Linked DNA regions of Pigmentiphaga sp. H8. The protein of the gene in region 1 interacts with the protein of each later gene in a pairwise test. Links are inferred from orthologs where the notes say so. Each region holds a gene or a part of one and is shown on either strand. Other genes may lie near its edges. The genes, in order: ssb and EGT29_RS27430.

The links.
Region 2: the proteins of ssb (region 1) and EGT29_RS27430 interact in binary tests that used the Escherichia coli proteins (3 or more experiments, as listed by UniProt). The link is inferred for Pigmentiphaga sp. H8 from one-to-one orthologs.

What each region holds. Positions count from the first base shown.
Region 1 is NZ_CP033966.1:819,714-830,683, reverse strand. The notes cover bases 4,874-7,831. They hold ssb (single-stranded DNA-binding protein), read right to left. Parts: upstream 6,623-7,831; coding sequence 6,125-6,622; downstream 4,874-6,124. Other genes in these bases: EGT29_RS04025 (MFS transporter), read right to left, coding at 6,783-7,831; EGT29_RS04035 (VOC family protein), read right to left, coding at 5,705-6,103; EGT29_RS04040 (DUF190 domain-containing protein), read left to right, coding at 5,311-5,643; crcB (fluoride efflux transporter CrcB), read left to right, coding at 4,908-5,291. Outside these bases: EGT29_RS04065 (glycosyltransferase), read right to left, coding at 1-341; EGT29_RS04060 (MFS transporter), read right to left, coding at 450-1,655; EGT29_RS04055 (EAL domain-containing protein), read right to left, coding at 1,701-3,260; EGT29_RS04050 (AMP nucleosidase), read right to left, coding at 3,320-4,807; more of EGT29_RS04025, read right to left, coding at 7,832-7,982; excinuclease ABC subunit UvrA, read left to right, coding at 8,233-10,970. UniProt on the Escherichia coli protein: Plays an important role in DNA replication, recombination and repair. Binds to ssDNA and to an array of partner proteins to recruit them to their sites of action during DNA metabolism. Acts as a sliding platform that migrates on DNA via reptation.
Region 2 is NZ_CP033966.1:5,792,064-5,803,002, reverse strand. What follows is about bases 4,519-7,445. They hold EGT29_RS27430 (primosomal protein N'), read left to right. Parts: upstream 4,519-4,841; coding sequence 4,842-7,049; downstream 7,050-7,445. Other genes in these bases: EGT29_RS27425 (UvrD-helicase domain-containing protein), read left to right, coding at 7,250-7,445. In the rest of the region: EGT29_RS27460 (penicillin acylase family protein), read left to right, coding at 1-247; EGT29_RS27455 (hypothetical protein), read left to right, coding at 375-1,127; EGT29_RS27450 (LysR family transcriptional regulator), read right to left, coding at 1,144-2,043; EGT29_RS28560 (hypothetical protein), read left to right, coding at 2,419-2,574; EGT29_RS27445 (SMR family transporter), read left to right, coding at 2,613-2,978; multidrug/spermidine efflux SMR transporter subunit MdtI, read left to right, coding at 2,988-3,320; hemE (uroporphyrinogen decarboxylase), read left to right, coding at 3,367-4,440; more of EGT29_RS27425, read left to right, coding at 7,446-9,274; EGT29_RS27420 (hydantoinase/oxoprolinase family protein), read left to right, coding at 9,464-10,939.

The DNA.
Region 1 (10,970 bases):
GTCATGACCGCCGGTGTCTCGACACCCGACATGAGATAGGCCAGGTCTCCAAAAGGCCACGGAAAATGAAAGTGCAGCAGATCGGCCCAGGCGGCTTCACGCCGGAAATTCACCAGGAACTGCAGCGACATCCCTGTGGACGCGACGTCCAGATTCCTGGTGTAGCGATGGATGGAGTACCCCGACGCATCGGCATCGATCATCTTTCCTCTTGGCGACAGCGTCAGGACCCGGCTCTCGATGCCCTGCGCCATACCTCGTGACGCAAGACTGTGGATGGCCTGCTCGATTCCACCGTAGGCATCGGGAAAGTAGATCTTGAAAATATGAAGAACACGCATAGCAAGGCGGATGGGCTTGAAGCGACTTTGATTCTAACCTCCCGGGCCGGAACTGCCGAGACGAACAGACGTGGCTGAACGCCTTACCTCCACCTATTGAAACAACCTTCAGGTCTTGCGCCAGTACAGCAGCGTCAGCAGCCCGATGCACGCGGCCAGCACCGCGGCCATGGTGCCGAACGCGCCGGTTACCGTGAAGGCCTCCGAGAACGAGCCGACCAGCAGATAGCCGAAAGGCATGGTGCCGTTGTAGGCCATGCCGTAAAGGCCGACCAGCGCGCCGCGCACGGATTCCGGGCAGCGGCGCTGGATGGTGGCGTTGGTCGAGGTGGCCGAGAAGCTCAGGCAGAAGCCCAGCAGCACGAAGGCCACGCCGCTGACGGCGCTGCTCCAGCTGATGGACAGCAGCGCCATCGCCACGCAGGCGATCCAGGGCGCGAACCGGAGCAGGTTGGCGGTGCGCGAGGCGATGGAGGACGACAGGACCACGGCGGCGGCCAGCGCGCCCATGCCGGCGCAGGCGAAGAAAACGCCGGTGTATCGGGCGGCGTCGTGGAAGACCCGGTCCGCCAGCAGCGGCACCAGCGTCTGGTAGCTGCCCGCCAGCAGGCCCATGCAGGCCAGGATGGACAGATACTTGGCGGTGAAGCGGTCGTCCAGCACATAGACCAGCGCATTGCGCAGGCCCCCGCGATCATGCGAAGGCGACGCGGCCGCCGCCGCGCGGCGCGGCATCGATCGCACGCACCAGGCCATGAACACCAGCGCGGCGGCATAGGTCAGGAAGGCTGCGGCCTGGCCGAACATGGGATAGATGATGGCGGCCATGCTCGGCCCCACCATGCGCCCCACGTTGTAGACCATGGTGTTCATGGCGATGGCGTTGGGCAGCAGCGCCGGGTCTTCCAGGCCGGTCAGCAGCAGCACCTGGCGGGACGGCGTCTCGATCGCGTTCAGCACGCCGGCGCACAGCGCCAGCCCCAGAATGATGGGCAGGGTCAGCCAGTGCAGCAGCGACAGCACCGCCAGGATGCAGGCCACGGTCATCGACGAATAAAGGACGCCGAGCGTCGAGCGGCGCGCGTTGGCCGCATTGACCCGCGCCCCCGCCAGGGGCGCGATCACCAGCTGCGGCCCATACAACAGGAAATTGAGCAGGGCCAGCACGGCGGCCGATCCCGACAGGTGGTAGACGACCAGGTTGAGCGTGACGTTCTGCGTCCAGCTCCCCAGCACCGATACCCCCTGCCCCATCAGGTAGCGCCGCATCGTGGGTTCGGACAATGCGGGAAACACGCGTTCGAGCTGCAGCATGGGACGGGGCGGCGTAAGTGTGGCGGGACGACCCTGGATGTTAGCTTACGGCGCGCCGTGGAACGCATCCACCCAGGCCCGCAGGGCCTCGATGGGCATGGGTCGGGCATACAGGAAGCCCTGCGCATAGTGCACGCCCTGGGCGGCAAGATAGTCGAGCTGCTCGCGCGTCTCCACGCCTTCCGCGGTCAGCTCCACCCCCAGCCGCGAAGCCAGCCCGATGATCATCTCCAGCACCGAGGCATTGATCGCATCCGTGCCGATGGCCGACACGAAGCCGCGGTCTATCTTCAGATAATCGACCGGGAACCGTTCCAGGTAGGCCAGCGAGCTGTGGCCCGTGCCGAAGTCGTCGATGGCCAGCTTCACGCCGCTGGCGCTGAGCACCCCCATGTGCTCGTAGACCTGCTCGATGGGGGGCAGGGGCTCGCGCTCGGTGATCTCCAGCACGAAATCCGCCGCCCCCGAACCGACCACTTTGCGCAGCCGGGCAACGTCGTCGACGATGCCCGGCTCCACCAGATGGCTGGCGGTGACGTTCAGGCCCACGCGGAATAGCGGCCCCATCGGACAGCGGCGCAGGTCGCGCCCCACCAGCTTGAACAGGTGCCGGGTCAGCGGAATCGCCAGGCCGCTGGACTCGGCCACGGCGAAGAACAGGTCCGGGCGTACGGCCCCCTGCCCGGGACGAAACCAGCGCATCAGCGCCTCGGCGCCCGCGCACGACCCGTCGCGCAGGTCGATGACGGGCTGATAGTGGACCTCGAACTCGCCCCGCCGCATGCCGCGCCGGATCGCGGCCACCAGCGAGAACCGGTACTTCAGGAAGTGGTGGCACAGATAGCCCAGCAGCAGGGCCAGCAGCACGACGAAGGGCGCGTAGCTGCCCGCCAGGCGCTTCCGGTATTCGGCCAGCAGGGCCGCATCCGCCAGGGAGCGCACCCGGAATGGATAGATCGTCGACACCACGTCCTGCACGAAATAGGCGCCGGGAGGCGGGACACCGACCCGCCGGCCCGCCAGCCCATGCCGGCCATCCAGGGCCTCGATGCCGATCCGGTAGCGGCCGGTGCCGCCGACGGCGTCCAGCAGATCCCGCAAGTAGCGGCCATCCACCGTGACGATGACACCGTCGCCGGCCTGGTCCAGGCGGATCGCCATCACCGCGGGCCGGTCCGGGACCATGGGCGTGCCGGGGACGAAATGAAAGGACCGCCCCGGCGGCACCTCGCCGTCCGGCAGCAGTTGCGCCAGCGGCAGCGTGAAGGATTCCGTGATCGAGGAACAATAGAGCACGCGGTGCCGCACCAGGACGATGGCGCGGAAATACGGCTGGAAGGCCGCCTCGCGCAGCGTGGCGTCGGCCTCGGCACAGGACTTGCCGGCCTGCGGCGCCATCTCGGCGGCCAGCCTGTCGGCCTCGGCGAAAATGGCATCGGCCTGGCGCATCACCACTTCGGCGGCGCCGCGCGCGTCATGGCGCGCCAGCAGGCTGGCCTGCAGATAGACAAAGGGTACCGCCACTCCCAGCGGCAACGCGGCGGCGGCCGCCACCAGCAGCCACCTCAGCCACCAACGCTTGTCGTGCCGTCCCTCGGTCGTCACGCCCCCCCCTTCACGCCCGGATCATGGGTCGCATCCTACCGTGCGGGCGGCACGCCCCGCTACTGGAACGCGGTCTCCAGGAAGCTGCGCAGCTTGCGCGAATGCAGCCGCTCGGGCGGCATCTTGCTCAGGATCTCCAGCGCCCGCAGCCCGATGTCCAGGTGCTGGCCCACCTGCCGGCGATAGAAGGCGCTGGCCATTCCCGGCAGCTTCAGTTCGCCGTGCAGGGGCTTGTCCGACACGCACAGCAGGGTGCCGTAGGGCACGCGGAAGCGAAAACCGTTGGCCGCGATGGTGGCCGACTCCATGTCCAGGGCAATGGCGCGCGATTGCGAGAAGCGCTGCACCGGCTCCAGGTGCTCGCGCAGTTCCCAGTTGCGATTGTCTATGGTCGCCACCGTGCCGGTGCGCATGATGCGCTTGAGCTCCCAGCCGGACAGTCCGGCCACTTCCTCCACCGCCTGCTCCAGCGCCACCTGCACCTCGGCCAGCGGCGGTATCGGCACCCAGGTCGGCAGGTCCGCATCCAGCACGTGGTCGTCGCGCACGTAGCCGTGCGCCAGCACGTAGTCGCCCAGCCGCTGCGAGGCCCGCAGCCCGGCACAATGTCCCAGCATCAGCCAGGCATGCGGACGCAGCACCGCGATATGGTCGGTGATGGTCTTGGCGTTGGACGGCCCCACGCCGATGTTGACCAGGGTGATGCCCGAATGTCCTTCGCGCACCAGGTGATAGGCGGGCATCTGCGGCAGCCGCGACATCGGCGCCGCCGGGTCCGGCACCGGATCGCCCGCGCGGGTGACGCGGTTGCCCGGCTCGACCAGCGCGTCGTAGTGGCCCTGCGCCACCAGCGTACGCGCGCGCAGGCAGAACTCGTCCACGTAGAACTGGTAGTTGGTGAACAACACGAAATTCTGGAAATGCGAGGGTGCGGTGGCGGTGTAGTGCTGCAGGCGATGCAGCGAGTAATCGATGCGCGGCGCGGTGAACGGCGCCAGCGGCTGCGGCCCGTCCGGCGGGTGGCGGTGGCTGCCGTTGACGATGGCATCGTCCGTGACCGCGAGATCGGGCGTATCGAACAGGTCCCGCAGGGGCCGCTTCAACGCCTCGATGTCCTCGCCCTCGACATAGATGCCGTCGGGAAACGCGAAATGCAGCGCGATGGGCACGTCGGATTCGCCGATCTCCACCGCGACGCCATGGTTGGCCATCAACTGGCGGAGCTGCTCGGTCAGATAGGAGCGGAACAGCTTGGGCTTGGTGACGGTGGTCTGATAGACGCCGGGCTCGGCCACGTGTCCATACGACAGGCGCGAGTCGACCTCGTCGTAGGTGTCCACGCGTATCCTGATGAACGGATAGCAGGCGCGGATCCGGCCGGGCGAGGACGCCTGCGTGGCGACCACTTCGCGGAAGCTGTCGCACAGGAAGGCGGTATTGCGCGTGTAGATGTCGATCAGGCGCTGGACGGCCGCGTCGGGATCACGGAAGGATTCGGCGGGCCAGGGAGCAGGATGGCGAAGAAGGACACTGGCGGGCGGGGTCATGATCGGCTTTGAGGAAGGGCTTGGCATAGCTTAGCCTACCGCGGCCTGGCCGGTCCGCCGCGCTCGTACTACACTAGCCCGCCTTAGCAAGGAGTCCCTCATGCTGCTCGCGGTAATCGCGATCGCCGTCGGCGCCGCCATCGGGGCGCTGCTGCGCTGGGTATTGGGGCTGGGCCTGAACGCCCTGCTGCCGGCCATGCCGCCGGGCACCCTGGCCGCCAATCTCATCGGCGCCTACATCATCGGCCTGGCCGTGGCCTATTTCGCCGGCAACCCCGCCCTGCCGCCCCATTGGCGGCTGTTGATCATCACCGGCTTCTGCGGCGGCCTGACCACCTTTTCCACCTTCTCGGCCGAACTGGTCGCCCTGATCCAGCAGCAGCGGCTGGGCTGGGTGGCCGCGACCATCCTGGTCCACGTGGGCGGCTCCGTCGCGATGACCCTGCTCGGCATCGCCACCTACGCCGGATTGCGGCAGTCCTGACCCCGCAAGGAGACACACCGTGAACGGCTTCCAACTGACCTTCTTCACCCAGCAGGACCGGCGCCACGGCGGCCAGCCCCTGGCCCACTGGCTGCTGGCTTTCGCCAAGGCGCAGGGCGCGCTGGGCGGCACCCTGGTGGCCGCCGGCGAAAGCTTCGGGCACACCGGCCGCTTCCACTCGGCACGCTTCTTCGAGCTGGCGGACCAGCCGGTCGAGGTGTCGATCGCGGTCGATGCGCCGACCTGCGACCGGCTGCTGGCGGCGCTGGCCAAGGAACCGATCGACCTGTTCTACGTGAAGCAGCCGGTGGAGTTCGGGCGGGTGGGCGCCCAGGCGCCGGCGGCGGGCTGAAACGATCGGATCATTTGCAAAAAAACCCCGCCGGCTCGGACGGGGTTTGGCTAGGGCCTGTTCAGGCCGCCGTGCTGATGACAGCCTCGATGCGGTTGCCTTCGGGGTCGACCACGAACGCCGCGTAGTAGGCCGGACCGTAGCGCGGCCGCGGCCCCGGCGCGCCATTGTCGGCGCCCCCGTGGCGCAGGGCCGCCTCGTGGAAACGGTCGACGGCATCCCGGCTGGGCGCGGAAAAGGCGAGATGGAACCCCGGTCCCGGCACGCTCTCTCTTTTCGAGCATTGCTTGAGCGCGAACTTGTCGCCCCCTCCGGGAAGGCCGTACCCGACGGCGTGCCGGTCGGGATCGCCGTCGAAGTCCGTCCAGACACGCTCATAGCCCAGAGGCCCGAGTACCGCGTCGTAAAAACCGGCGGCGGTACGCAGGTCGGCCACGCCGAAAGAAAGATGGTGGAGCATCGAGGCGGATGGGCGTACCCGTCAGAACGGGATGTCGTCGTCCATGTCGGCGAAGTTCGGCGCCGAGCTCGACTGCGAGGCCGGACGCTGCTGGCCGCCGCCACCGCTGGCCGGGCGGTTGGACTGGCGCGGGGCCGGCGCGGAATCGCCATAGCCGCCTTCGCCACCACCGCCGCCGCCTTCGCGGCCGCCCAGCATCTGCATCTGGTCGGCGACGATCTCGGTCGTATATTTATCGGCGCCAGTGTCCTTGTCCTGCCACTTGCGGGTCTTCAGGCGGCCCTCCACGTACACCGAACGGCCCTTCTTCAGGTATTCGCCGGCGATCTCGGCCAGGCGGTTGTAGAACACCACGCGGTGCCACTCGGTTTCCTCGCGGCGTTCGCCCGAGTTCTTGTCCTTCCATTGGGACGTGGTGGCGATGGACACGTTGCAGATCGCGGCGCCATCGGGCGTGTAGCGAACTTCGGGGTCGCGGCCCAGGTTGCCGACCAGGATGACTTTGTTGACGGATGCCATTACCACACTCCTATTGACTGTATTCACCGGCCCGCAGCGAGGCGGAGGGATTGTAGCCACCCCCGCCCGGCGCGGCCACGGGCCACAAGAAAAAAAACATCATTGGTTGAAAATGCGCCGACCGCAATACGGTCTCGTGCGTAAATGGGACAGAAAGGGCTCAGGAGGCGGGGTGGGACACCCGCTCCGGCTGCGCGGCCCGCCTGGCGGGCAGGGGCTTCATCCCCCAGGCCGCCAGCAGCCATATTACCGCCAGCCCCGCCGCAGACTGGAATACCGCCGCGGGCCCCAGGTGGGAGAGCAGCCAGCCGCCCAGCGCCCCGCCGGCGAAAAGCCCGATGGCCTGGCTCGTATTATAGAAACCCAGGGCCAGCCCCTTCAGCGACGGCGGCGCCACGCGGGACACCAGCGAAGGCTGCATGGCCTCGAGGATGTTGAACACCGAGAAGAAGGCGATCATGGCGCCGACCAGCCAGCCATAGCGGTCCTGCGCCCACGGCAGGAACATGCACACCAGCACGAGTCCGGCAACGGCCCCCAGCAGGGTCTTGCGGTGGGTGGCGTAGCGCTCGGTGACGCCGATCACCGGCACCATCACGACGAACGAGGCCAGCACCACCGGCAGGTAGACCTTCCACAGCGTGGCCGCGTCCAGGCCGCCGGTGCGCGCCAGCGCGGCCGGCACCACCACGAACAGCGCGACCTGGATCAGGTGCAGGGTGAAGACCCCCAGGTTCAGCCGCAGCAGGTCGGGGTGCGACAGCACGCTGGACATGGATACCGGTTCGCCCCGCGGCGCCGGCGGCGCGGCCGGAACCACCCAGGCGGCCACGCCCAGCGCAGCCACGCCCAGCGCGGCGATGGTCCAGAACAGGCCGGTCAGCCCGCCCCAGCCCACCACCACCGGGGCCAGTACCAGCGACACCGCGAAGGTCAGCCCGATCGAAGCGCCTATCATGGCCATGGCCTTGGTCCGCACCTCGTCGCGCGTGGCGTCGGCCAGCCACGCCGTCACCGCCGCCGAAATCGCGCCCGAGCCCTGGATGGCCCGGCCGATCGTGATCCAGAACAGGTCGTCGGTCGTGGCGCAGACCACGCTGCCGACGACGAACAGCACCAGCCCCATCACCACCACCGGCCGCCGGCCCCAGCGGTCCGAGGCCAGCCCGAACGGAATCTGCATGAACGCCTGGGTCAACCCGTACATGCCCAGCGCCAACCCCACCCGCGCCGGATCGTTCCCCCCCGGCAAGGCCTTGGCCGCCACCGCGAACACCGGCAGCAGCAGGAACAACCCCAGCATCCGGCACATGAAAAGCGCCGCCAGCGACAAGCTCGCGCGGCGCTCGAAAGGGGTCATCCGAAATGAAGGGTTAGCCATTCGTGAAAAAACCAATTAAAGGGACTTCCCCATGCGGCACCGCAGCCTCCCCTGCCAGCCAGCGAAGCACAGGTGCCCCACCCCAAGAAAGCCGAACTAGACCAGGGCACGGGGGATCCGGCTCCGCCGGTCCCCCGCCGCCCGCCCCCTGGGGGGCGCGCGTCAGCGCGTACGGGGGGGTTATATTACCAAGTTGGCTTTCGCCACCGCTCGCGTAAAGGTTTGCTTGATGGATGTCATCCGCATCAGGGGTGCGCGCACCCACAATCTGAAGAACGTCTCGCTGGAATTGCCCCGCCACCAGCTTGTCGTGATCACAGGGTTATCCGGGTCGGGCAAATCTTCCCTGGCGTTCGACACCCTGTACGCGGAAGGCCAGCGGCGCTATGTGGAAAGCCTGTCCGCCTACGCCCGCCAGTTCCTGCAATTGATGGACAAGCCCGAGGTCGACCTGATCGAGGGCCTGTCGCCGGCCATCTCCATCGAACAGAAGGCCGCCAGCCACAATCCGCGATCGACCGTGGGCACGGTCACGGAAATCCATGACTACCTGCGTCTGCTGTTCGCCCGGGTGGGCACGCCCTACTGCCCCGACCACCAGTTGCCGTTGCAGGCGCAAAGCGTCAGCCAGATGGTGGACATCACGCTGGCCCTGCCGGCCGAGAGCCGGCTGGCGATCCTGGCGCCGCTGGTGCGCGACCGCAAGGGCAGCTTCGAGGACGAACTGGCCAGCCTGCAGGCCCAGGGTTTCGTGCGGGTGCGCGTGGACGGCGAGGTGCTGGACATCGACAGCGTCCCGCCGCTGAAGAAGACAGAGAAACACAGCATAGACGTGGTGATCGACCGCCTGCGCGTGCGGCCCGATGCCCAGCAGCGGCTGGCCGAGAGCTTCGAGACGGCCATCGGCCTGGCCGAGGGGCGGGCCATCGTGCTGGAAATGGATGCCGGCACCGACGACCGCGAACGCGAGCATCTGTTCTCCAGCCGCTACGCCTGCCCGGTGTGCGGGCACAGCCTGCCGGAACTCGAGCCGCGCCTGTTCAGCTTCAATAATCCCATCGGTGCCTGCCCGAGCTGCGACGGCATCGGCCACATGGGTTTCTTCGATCCGAAGCGGGTGGTGGCGTTTCCCGAGTTGAGCCTGGCGGGCGGCGCGATCCGCGGCTGGGACCGGCGCAACCCCTTCTACCACCAGTTGCTGACCAGCCTCGCGGCCTTCTACGACTTCGACGTCGACACGCCGTTCGAGGAACTGTCCGAGGACACCCAGCAGCGCGTGCTGTACGGCTCGGGCGAGCAGGAAATCGCCTTCACCTACGTCAACGAGAAGGGCCGCACGACCGTCCGCTCGCATCCCTTCGAGGGCGTGATCCCCAACCTCGAACGGCGCTGGAAGGAAACCGACTCGGCCACCGTGCGCGAGGAACTCGGCAAGTACCGGAACGTGCGGACCTGTCCCGACTGCGGCGGCTCGCGGCTGCGCGCCGAAGCCCGCAACGTCCGCGTGGGCGAGGACGACCAGGGGCGCGCGATCTATCAGCTGGAGGCCCTGCCGCTGTCCGACTGCCTGCACTGGTTCGAGCAGCTGGCGCTGACCGGCGCCAAGCGCGAGATCGCCGACCGCATCGTGCGCGAGATCGCGGCCCGCCTGACCTTCCTGAACAACGTCGGGCTGAGCTACCTGTCGCTGGATCGCAGCGCCGACACCATCTCGGGCGGCGAGGCCCAGCGCATCCGCCTGGCCAGCCAGATCGGCTCGGGCCTGACCGGGGTGATGTACGTGCTGGACGAGCCCTCCATCGGCCTGCACCAGCGCGACAACGACCGGCTGATCGGCACCCTGCGGCACCTGCGCAATCTCGGCAACAGCGTGATCGTGGTCGAGCACGACGAGGACATGATCCGCGAGGCCGACTGGGTCGTGGACATGGGCCCCGGCGCCGGCGAACATGGCGGGGAAGTCGTGGCGCAGGGGTCGCCGGCCGACATCGTGGCCGACCCGCAGTCGCTGACCGGCCAGTACCTGAGCGGCCAGAAGTCCATCGCCATCCCGGCCCGCCGGCCGGTGGCGGGGCAGGACGAACTGCCGTGGCTGGAACTCAAGGGCTGTTCGGGCAACAACCTGAAAGGCGTGGACCTGCGCATCCCGGCGGGCCGCCTGGTCTGCATCACCGGAGTCTCGGGCTCGGGCAAGTCGACGCTGATCAACGACACGCTGGTCAACGTGGTCTCGCGCCACCTGTACAACAGCCAGACCGAGCCCGCGCCCTACGAGGCCATCGAGGGGCTGGAGCATTTCGACAAGATCATCAGCGTCGACCAGAGCCCGATCGGCCGCACGCCGCGCAGCAACCCGGCTACCTACACCGGCCTGTTCACCCCGATACGGGAATTGTTCGCGGGCGTGCCGGAAGCCCGGGCCCGGGGCTACGATCCCGGCCGCTTCAGCTTCAACGTCAAGGGCGGCCGCTGCGAGGCCTGCCAGGGCGACGGCGTGGTCAAGGTGGAAATGCATTTCCTGCCCGACATCTACGTCCCCTGCGACGTCTGCCACGGCAGCCGCTACAACCGCGAAACGCTGGAGATCCGCTACCGCGGCCGCAACATCAGCGAAGTGCTGGACCTGACGGTCGAACAGGCGCTGGAGTATTTCGAAGCCGTGCCGGCCATCGCCCGGCGGCTGCAGACGCTGATCGACGTGGGGCTGGGCTACATCCGGCTGGGGCAGAGCGCCACCACCCTGTCGGGCGGCGAAGCGCAGCGGGTCAAGCTGTCACAGGAACTGTCCAAGCGCGGCACCGGGCGCACGCTGTATATCCTGGACGAACCGACCACCGGCCTGCATTTCCATGACATCTCGCTGCTGCTGGAAGTGATCGGGCACCTGGTGGACGCCGGCAACACGGTGGTCGTGATCGAGCACAACCTGGACGTCATCAAGACCGCGGACTGGATCATCGACATGGG
Region 2 (10,939 bases), 5.0 Mb from region 1 along the record:
GGCGCCGCTCGGCCCCGAGGGCTACGGCGACATCGTCGCGGGAACGGCCTACATGCACGCGGTGACCTGGACCGGCGGCAAGCTCGTGGCCAAGGTGATGGCGGCCAACGGCCAGTCCCCCGATGCCGCCTCGCCCCATCATGACGACCAGGTCGGGCTGCTGTCGCGCAAGCAACTGGTCGATGCGCCCTTCACCGACGCGCAGATCGCGGCTTCGGCGGTCGAGAGCCTGCACCTGGCGGAGTAGTCCGGAGATCATTAACGACCCGGCTCGCGGCAACTGGATACGCAGAATCGCGCTTGTTGGTTTCTCTGATTGAGGCCTTCGTCACGGGCTCCTAGTCTGGCGGCTCGGACAATCTGGGGGCAGCGACATGAGGGGAATGATCGATTGCGGCGTATTGATGGTGCCCGAGCATGCGGGCTGGATGCGCGAGCTGATGGAAGACTGGAAGGATGCGCGCGAGCGCATTGCATTGCATGGCGTGCAGCTGGACGCGCCATCGGTGGGCGCGTCAGCATCCGCCGATGCGCTGCGGCGCCAGGCGCTGGCGCTCAAGCGCTACGACGTCTGTCTGCTGCCGGTCACCCTGTCCACCCTGGGATGGACACGCACCGCGATGGCCGTGGCCGGCGACACGTTGCAGACCCCCGTCCTGGCGCTCGCGCGCGAAATGAGCGCCGCCGGGCTGCAGGACTTGCTGTCGCTTGGGCTGGACGATTTCATGCGCTATCCGATGTGCGGGGAAGAATTCAAGACACGCCTGGTGTTGCTTGCGGGGCCGGGCAAGCCGCCGGAGGCCTGCCCGGCCGCCGATGCGCCGCCGGACGAGGCCGAGGCGCAAGACGACCACGAAGCCGAATCCACAGGTCGAGACGAAAATGCCAATTTCGTCTCGCGCGAACCGTTCCAGTCGGCCAAGGCCAGGATCGTGACCGAGTTCGAGCGCCACTACATTTCCGACATGCTGCTGCGCTACCAGGGCAACATCTCGCAGGCGGCCCGCGCGGCGCACAAGAACCGGAGGGCGTTCTGGCAACTGATGCGCAAGCACGAGATCGTGGCGGATCCCTACCGGCGCCGGCCCCGTGCTGCCGCCATGGGCCGGCCGCCGGCGGCGGCGTGACGAGCGTGGGCGCGCCTTAGCCGCGCCCCGACCCGAACACCGACACCAGGAAATCCACGAAGGCCTTGATGTGGGGGGGCACCGGGCGGCGCGCGGTGTACAGCACCGCGATGGGCGGGCCCGGGCGCTTCCAGTCGGGCAGTACCTGCACCAGGCGCTTTTCCGCCAGCGACTGCGCCAGCAGGAAGTCCAGGTCTTCGTAGATGCCCAGCCCCGCCAGCGCGCAGGTCAGGCCCGCGCGGGTGTTGTCCACGATCAGGCGGCCCTCGGCGGCCATGCTTACCGTCTGCTTGCCCTTGACCAGTTGCCAGTCGTAGGGACGGCCGGTGTCCGGATCCCAGAACTCGATCAGCCGGTGCCGGCGCAGCTCGTCCGGGTGGCGCGGCGCGTGGTACAGCTTCAGGTAGGCGGGGCTGGCCGCCATGATGTAGTTGCCCCGGCCCAGCAGCTTGAAGCGCAGGGGCGAGTCGCGCAGCGGACCCACGCGCAGGCCGATGTCGGCGCCCGAGACGGTGGGATCGACCACGCCTTCGTTCAGCGAGATGCGCAGCGAGATGTCGGGATACGCCTGGACGAATTCCGGCAGCCGCGGGATGACGCGCGCGTTGGCGACCGATTCGGCCATTTCCACGTGCAGGTGGCCTTCGGCGCGGCCGCTGCGCGTCTGGATCTCCGCGTCCAGCTCGGCCAGCCCTTCGAGCAGCATGCCGGCGCGCTCGGCGTAGCGGCGGCCTTCGCGCGTGAGCCAGACGCGCCGGGTGGTGCGATTGAGCAGCTGGGTGCCCAGGTGCCGTTCCAGTTCCTGGATGTGGCCGGTGATGGCCGAGCGGGAAACGCCGAGCTTGCGGGCGGCGCCGGTGAAGCTGCCGGTATCGGCCACAGCCAGGAAGGCGCGTATGGGAGTCAGGCGGTCCATTGTTCAAGTATAGATAACAATGTAGTCAAGGCATCGAAGCAATGACACCCTATACTGGAATACGCAATCAGTATCCTTTTTCATAGGGAGCGACCCCATGTTCTGCCCGCTGTTCCGCGGACCGATCGCAAGGCGCCCTGCCACGTTCGCCGCAGGATATGCCCGAATCGCCGTCCATGCCCCGCATGGTGCCCGGCCGGTTCTCCGCAGCCATCCTGCCCGTGTCTTCCGCGCTTCCTCGATCCTGCCCGCACCGGGTCGTTAGCGTCGTCCGGACGCCCGTGCCGCCGTGCACGCAACCAGACCTCGCCATCACGCACGACCGCCGCGCCAGCCGCATGGCTGCTCGCGCTCGTCAACTCAAGGAAGCGCATCATGAATACGCCCATTACCCATCGATTCACCCCCGCCGCCCCGCCGGCGATGCCGAACCCCGCGTTCGCGTTCCGCCCGGCCGAGGTTCTCGTGGCCGCCGCCAAGGTGCTGCTGCCCTTCGTCATCATGGCCGGAATATTGTTGCTCGCAAGGTAACAATTCCGCAATACAGCCATGAGAACGAGGAGCGCATCATGCGACATTGGTTTTTTCTTGCCATCGCCATCGTTGCCGAGGTGGCCGGCACCAGCTTCATGAAATGGAGCAGTATCCACGGACACCTGGGCGGCCTGGCCGCGATGTTCGTCCTGCTGGGCGCGTCGTACTACGCGCTGTCGCTGGCCGTGACCCGCGTGCCGGTGGGCCTGGCCTACGCCGTCTGGGAAGGCGTGGGGCTGGTGGCGATCACGCTGGTCAGCCTGGCCTGGTTCGGTGAAAGCATCGGCCCCGCCAAGGCGGCCGGCATCGCCGCCGTGCTGGGCGGCATCCTGCTGATCAAGCGCGGCATGACACCCGCCGCGGACGAGGACACCGTTGCCGCGCTTGCCGCCCCGCGGTAAGGGGTCGCCATGCTGGATTCCTTCACCTGGTTCCATGGGGTCATGCTGCTGGTCGCGGCGGGCCTGGAAGTGGCGGCCAACATTTTCCTGAAACTGTCGCGGGGCTTCACCCGCAAGTTGTACGGGGCGCTGTCGATCGCCCTGGTGTTCGGCGCCTTCGCCTGCCTGTACGTGGCGGTGCAGGGCATCGAGCTGTCGGTGGCCTACGCCGCCTGGGGCGCGCTGGGCATCCTGGCCACGGCGCTGGCCGGCCGGGCCCTGTTCGGCCAGCGGATCCGGCCCGCCGGCTGGGCTGGCATGGGGCTGCTGGTGATCGGGCTGCTGCTGATGAAGTTCGCTTGAGCGCCACCCAGGTAAAATCCCAGGCTTCTCTTTGCCGAGGTCCGCCGTGTCCGAGCCCAAACTCCAGAATGACGTCTTTTTGCGGGCTCTCGCACGCCAGGAAACCGAATACACCCCGGTCTGGCTGATGCGGCAGGCCGGCCGCTATCTGCCCGAGTACAACGCCACCCGCGCGCGCGCCGGCTCCTTCCTGGGCCTGGCCAAGAATCCCGATTACGCGACCGAGGTCACGCTGCAGCCGCTGGCGCGCTTTCCGCTGGACGCCGCCATCCTGTTTTCCGACATCCTGACCGTGCCCGACGCCATGGGCCTGGGCCTGGACTTCGCCGCGGGCGAGGGGCCGCGCTTCGCGCGCCCGCTGCGCACCGAGGCCGACGTGGCCAACCTGGCCGTGCCCGACATGGCCGAGCTGGACTACGTGTTCGCCGCCGTCAAGCAGATCCGGCGCGACCTGCACGGCCGCGTGCCGCTGATCGGTTTTTCCGGCAGTCCGTGGACGCTGGCCTGTTACATGGTGGAAGGCGCCGGGTCCAGCGACTACCGCACGGTCAAGACCATGATGTACAGCCGGCCCGATCTCATGCACCGGATCCTGAGCGTGAACGCCCAGGCGGTCGCCGTCTACCTGAATGCCCAGATCGAGGCGGGTGCCCAGGCGGTCATGATCTTCGACAGCTGGGGGGGCGTGCTGGCCGACGGGCTGTTCCAGGAGTTCTCGCTGGCCTATACCCGGCAGGTCCTGGCCGGGCTGGTGCGGCAGCATGAAGGCCGGCAGGTGCCGGCCATCGTGTTCACCAAGGGCGGCGGGCTGTGGCTGGAAGAGATCGCCGCGTCCGGCTGCGATGCCGTCGGCCTGGACTGGACGGTCAACCTGGGCAAGGCGCGGGCCGCCGTGGGGGACCGCGTCGCCTTGCAGGGCAACCTGGATCCGATGACCTTGTTCGGCGGCGCCGACCGCATCCGGGCCGAAGTGGCGCGCACGCTGGACAGCTACGGTACGGGGCCGGGCCACGTCTTCAACCTGGGCCACGGCATCTCGCAGTTCACGCCGCCCGAGGCGGTCGAGGTACTGGTCGAGGCCGTCCACCAGCACAGCCGCGGGCAGCGCGCCGGCGCCTAGGGGCTGTGTGGACAAGCCCCCGCTACGCGGGGCGGGCATACCAGTGCTTACCCGTATTGTCTGGCATGCGGATTCAACTTATGCACATTCGGGCATGGGCCGGGAACATATCTTGCAAACTCGATGGGACTACGGCTGTAGGCTTTAAGTAGTTGATTTTTCTAGGTTTTAGTGAATCTGTATCATTAGATCCCAAAGCAAGCACTTTTCGTCTACGTCCTATTACCTTATTTGTGCGCCGGTTGTCCCCAAAGTTATCCACAGGTTTCGGCACGAAAAAAAATCCCCTGTCGAATAGTGGGGTTAGCAAAGTTTCAGAGGTTTTACTTTAAGTTCCCGCGACGGTGACGCCGTGGTCTTTCGCCGGAGTTCGACAGTTGTCCACATCCCCGTCCGTCCCTCTGTCCCTCGTCCCGCCGCCAGGCAGGGAGGAAGGGACGACCTGGGTGCGCGTGGCGCTGGACGTGCCGCTGGCGGGACTGTTCGACTACCGCGCCCCCGCCGGTGCGCGGGTGGGACAGCGCTTGCTCGTTTCCTTCGGCCGGCGGGAGATGGTGGGCATCGTCATCGAGACCCCGGCAACGCCGGCGGTGGCGGTCGAGCAGGTCAAGGACGTGGTGCAGATGCTGGACGATCTGCCTCCATTTCCCGATGATTGGCTGAAGTTGGCGGCTTTTGCGGCCGATTACTATCAACATCCGCTGGGCGAGGTCATGTTGCCCGCGCTGCCCGGGCCCCTGCGCAAGCCCGCGGCCTACCAGGGCTTGCGCGCGGCGGGCGGACCGGTGGCCCGGCTGGATGCGAAAGCTGCGCGCGCGGCCAAGCCCAAGCGGACACGGCGCAAGAAGAGCCCCGCGGAAAGTGAAGAGCAGGCACTTACTTCTGAAGAAAGCGGCTCTGTACCTGAAAATCCAGAGTCGGCGCCCCCGGCGTCGCCGATTTCCCTGCCCACCCTGAACGCGTCCCAGCAGGAGGCGGTGGACGCGTTGTCGGGCCTGTCGGGCTTCAAGCCTGTCCTGCTGCATGGCGTGACCGGCAGCGGCAAGACCGAGGTCTACCTGCGCGTGGCCGAGCGTGTCCTGCGCGAGGGCCGGCAGGTGATGCTGCTGGTGCCCGAGATCAACCTGACGCCGCAATTGGAGCAGGTGTTCCGCCGGCGGCTGGAGGCCATCGCGGGACCGGGCGGGGTGGCCGTGCTGCACAGCGGACTGGCCGACGGCGAGCGGCTGGAGGCCTGGCTGCGGGCGGTGCGTGGGCAGGCCCGGGTGCTGCTGGGGACGCGGCTGTCGCTGTTCACGCCGCTGCCCGATCTGGGCCTGATCGTGGTGGACGAAGAGCACGACCCTTCCTACAAGCAGCAGGAAGGACTGCGCTATTCCGCCCGCGACCTGGCGATCTGGCGCGCCCGCGACCGCGGCGTGCCGGTGATCCTGGGCTCGGCCACGCCGTCGCTGGAGACCTGGCACCATGCCCAGTCCGGCCGCTACCTGCTGCTGTCCCTGCCGCAGCGAGCCCTGGCCGCCGAACCGCCGCGCATCCGGCTGCTCGACACCCGCAACGTGAAGCTCCAGCAGGGCCTGGCGCCCCCGCTGCTGCAAGCCGTGGCGCAGCGGCTGGAAAAGGGCGAGCAATCGCTGATCTTCCTGAACCGGCGCGGCTACGCGCCCGTGTTGCATTGCGATGCCTGCGGCTGGGTCAGCGGCTGCCCGCGCTGCTCGGCCTACATGGTGCTGCACCGCCAGCCGCCGCGCATGTCGGGCGGCCCCGGGCGCCACGAGCTGCGCTGCCATCATTGCGGCTGGCAGCAGCGGGTGCCGATGGCCTGCCCGGACTGCGGCAACCAGGACCTGCAGCCCATGGGCCGCGGCACGCAGCGGCTGGAGGAACACCTGGGCGAGCTTTTCCCCGGCGCGCGCATCGCGCGCATCGATGCCGACAGCACTCGCCGCAAGGGCAGCGCCCAGGAACTGTTCGCCCGCATGCACGCGGGCGACATCGACATCCTGGTCGGCACGCAGATGGTGGCCAAGGGGCACGACTTTCAGAATCTGGGCTTCGTCGGCGTGCTCAATGCCGACGCCATGCTGTTCTCGCACGACTTTCGCGCGCCCGAGCGCCTGTTCGCGCAATTGATGCAGGTGGCGGGCCGCGCCGGACGCGCGGGCACGCCCGCCGAGGTCTACATCCAGACCGGCTATCCCGAGCAGCCGCTGTACCAGGCGCTGGTGCGCCACGACTACGCGGGCTTCGCGCGCTATGCGCTGCGCGAACGCGAATCGGCGGGCCTGCCGCCGTTCGCCTACCAGGCCCTGCTGACCGCCGAGGCGCGCGAACTGGCCCAGGCGCAGGCCTTCCTGGCGCAGGCCCGCGCCTGGACCGATGGGACCGATTCGTCCCAGGCCGCGGATATGTCGCGCATTACGCTCTATGATCCTGTACCGCTGCGCGTGGTTCGCGTGGCCAATGTCGAACGCGCCCAGTTGCTGGTGGAAAGCGACAGCCGTCCCGCGCTGCAGGGTTTCCTGCGGGCCTGGGGCGGCGTGCTGCCCGGCCTGGCGGCGACCGCCCGGGTGCGCTGGCACCTCGAGGTCGATCCGCTGGAGATCTGATGCGCGATCGCCGGCCGCCGTCCACGCCCGCCTCCCGATTACCGTCCGCGCGGCCGCCCGCCGCGCGCCATCGATAGCCAAGCTTCCGTATGACTGCCTCTTCCCCCTCCGCCGCGACCCGTGCCATGGACCGCGCCGACTCGCGGCTGAACAAGCCCGACGGGCGCGCATCGCACGCGCTGCCGCCGCTCGACGCCGGCATGAACCCGGCGCAGCGCGAGGCCGTGCGCTATCTGGACGGCCCGTGCCTGGTGCTGGCCGGGGCGGGCAGCGGCAAGACCCGCGTCATCACGCAGAAGATCGCCTATCTGCTGCGCGACTGCGGCTATTCGGCGCGCAACGTGGCGGCGCTTACCTTCACCAACAAGGCCGCGCGCGAGATGGCCGAGCGGGTCGGGTCCGTCGCCCCGCCGAATGCCATCAAGGGCCTGACCATCAGCACCTTCCACTCGCTGGGCGTGAAGATGCTGCGCGAGGAAGCCAAGCAGGTCGGACTCAAGCCGCAGTTCTCCATCCTGGCGGCGGATGACGCCATGGGCATCGTGCAGGAGCTGGTCGCCACGACCGACAAGGGCCTGATCCGCGCCGTGCAGAACGCCATCTCGCTGTGGAAGAACGCGCTGGTCGAGCCGGACCAGGCCGAGCGCCTGGCCACCACCGACAGCGAGCGCGACGCCGCGCGCGTGTACCGCAGCTACAACGCCACCCTGCGTTCCTACCAGTCCGTCGATTTCGACGACCTGATCCGCCTGCCGGCCCGGCTGCTGGAGTCCGACCACGAGGCGCGCGAGCGCTGGCAGTCGCGCATCCGCTACCTGCTGGTGGACGAGTACCAGGACACCAACGCCTGCCAGTACCGGCTGGTGCAGTTGCTGACCGGACCGCGCGCGATGCTGACCGCGGTGGGCGACGACGACCAGGCCATCTACGCCTGGCGCGGCGCGACCATCGAGAACCTGGCCAAGCTCACCACCGACTATCCCAACCTGCGCGTCATCAAGCTCGAACAGAACTACCGTTCCATGCAGCGCATCCTGGCGGCGGCCAACAGCGTCATCGGCCACAACCCCAAGCTGTTCGACAAGAAGCTGTGGTCCGACCTGGGCGTGGGCGATCCGATCGGCGTCATCCCCATGGACGACGAAGAGTCCGAGGCCGAATCCGTGGCCATGCGCATCTCCGCCGCGCGCTTCGAGCTGAAGGCCGACTGGCGCGACTTCGCCATCCTCTACCGCAGCAACCACCAGGCCCGCATACTCGAACAGGCGCTGCGCAACCTGAAGATCCCGTACATGGTGTCGGGCGGGCAGAGTTTCTTCGACAAGGCCGAAGTGCGGGACATCATGGCCTACCTGCGCCTGATCGCCAACGACGAGGACGATCCGGCCTTCATCCGCGCCATCACCACGCCCAAGCGCGGCGTGGGGCAGTCGACTCTGGAAGTGCTGGGCACCTACGCGGGCGAGCGCGAGATCCCGCTGTTCACCGCAGTATTCGAGACCGGCCTGGAGCAGCGCCTGCAACCGCGCCAGCTCGGGCCGCTGCGCGAGTTCTGCGAGTTCATCAACCGCATGCAGTGGCGCGCCGGCGCGGCCAAGGGCGACGCCGCTCCGTCGGGCGAGAGCGCCTCCGAGATCCTGGACGACCTGGTGCGCGCCATCCAGTACGAGCGCTACCTGTACGACCACTTCGACGAACGTGGCGCGCAGAACCGCTGGCAGACGGTGCTGGACCTCCTGGGCTGGCTCAAGCGCAAGGCCGAGGAAGACAAGATGAGCCTGATGGACCTGGTCCAGCACATCGCGCTCATCACCATGCTCGAGAAAAGCGACGACGAGGATCCCGACCTGGTGCGCATGTCCACGCTGCACGCCTCCAAGGGCCTGGAGTATCCGCACGTGTTCCTGATCGGCACCGAGGAAGGGCTGCTGCCCCACCTGGGCAAGGACGACGAGGAAGGCGACCCCGCCAAGGCGGCCGAATCGCTGGAAGCCCGTGTGCAGGAAGAACGCCGCCTGATGTATGTCGGCATCACGCGCGCGCGGCGCACGCTGAACGTCACCTGGTGCAAGAAGCGCAAGCGCGGCCGCGAGGACATCGCGCGCGAACCTTCGCGCTTCATCAAGGAAATGGGGCTGGAGACCGACGAGGTGGCCGACGCCACGCCGGGGCTCAGCGCCAAGGAAAGGCTGGACCGGCTGAAGTCCCTGCTGAAGAAGGAGTGAGCCGGCGCGGGCGTCGACAGGCGCCCGCGTGCGGCTATAAAAGGGTAATTACCTAGTCTTTTAACATTCTATAGTTCTATACATAGAATGTTTTTCGGGTTCTAATAGCGCCAGATTCGGACGCGGCCGCGTGGCTGCCGTGTGCCGGGGAACGATCGCCCGCTGGGGCGGCATCTGGAGGAAAGACTCGTGTCTTACATAGGTACGGATATCGGAGGGACGTTCACCGACCTCGTTCTTCTGTCCGACGACGGCGACGTGCGCATCTTCAAGGCACTGACCACGCCCGACGACCGCACGCGCGGCGTGCTGGACGCCATGAAACTGGCGGCCGAGGAACTGGGCATTCCGGCCGACCGGCTGGTGGCCGAACTGAAATACTTCTCGCACGGCACCACCGCCGCGACCAATGCGTTCATCGAGCGCAAGGGCGCGAAGACGGGGCTGCTGACCACGCGCGGTTTCGAGGACACGCTGCGCATCCAGCGCGCCATGGGCGGCTGGATCGGCATGCCCACGCACGAGATCTCGCACTTCTCGAAGCGCCGCGTGCCCGAGCCCATCGTGCCGCCGGACCTGATCAAGGGCGTGGCCGAGCGCGTGGACTACAAGGGCGAAGTCATCGTGCCGCTGGACGAGGCGGCGGCGCGGCAGGCCATACGCGAGCTGCGCGAGGCGGGCGTCGAGGCCATCGCCATCAGCCTGCTGTGGTCCTTCCGCAATCCGGCGCACGAGCAGCGCCTGGCCGAACTGGTGGAGGAAGAAGCGCCGGGGCTGTTCGTGACGACGTCCTCGCTGCTGGTGCCCATCATCGGCGAATACGAGCGCACCTCGACCACGTCGATCAACGCCTATCTGGGCCCGGTCATCCATCGCTACATCAACGGGCTGGAAGGGGCGATCCGGCGCTTCGGCTTCAAGGGGCCGATCTCCATCATGGAATCGGGCGGAGGCGTGCTGCCGGCGGCCGAGGCCGCGTTCCAGGCCGCCAACCTGCTGACCTCGGGTCCGGCCGGCGGCGTGCTGGCCTCGCAGAAGCTGGGCGACCTGCTGGGCTACCGCAACGTGCTGACGGCCGACATGGGCGGCACCAGCTTCGACGTGGGCCTGATCGTGGACGGCCAGCCGCTGCTGGAAACCGTGCGCGAAGTCGGCCGCTTCCACGTGGCGCTGCCGTCGATCAAGGTCACGGCCATCGGCGCGGGCGGGGGCTCCATCGCCCGCGTGCGCGATGGCCACCTGACCGTGGGCCCGGAAAGCGCGGGCTCCACGCCCGGGCCGGCGTGCTACGGCCGCGGCGGCGTCGAGCCGACCATCACCGACGCCGACGTGGTGCTGGGCATCATCGATCCGCGCTACTTCCTGGGCGGGCGCATGGGGCTGGACGTCGAGGCCGCGCGCGAAGCCGTGCGCAAGCACGTGGCCGAGCCGCTGGGCATGAGCGTGGAAGAGGCGGCCGCGGGCATCCGCGAGGTCGCCAACAACCAGATGGCGGACCTGCTGCGCCGGGTCACGCTGCGCGCCGGCTACGATCCGCGCGACTTCGTGCTGATGGCCTACGGCGGAGCGGGCGCCACGCACGCGCACCAGTATGCCGAGGTGGCCGGCATCGGCAAGGTGGTCGTGCCCAACACCGGGCCAGCGCATTCGGCCTACGGCACGGTC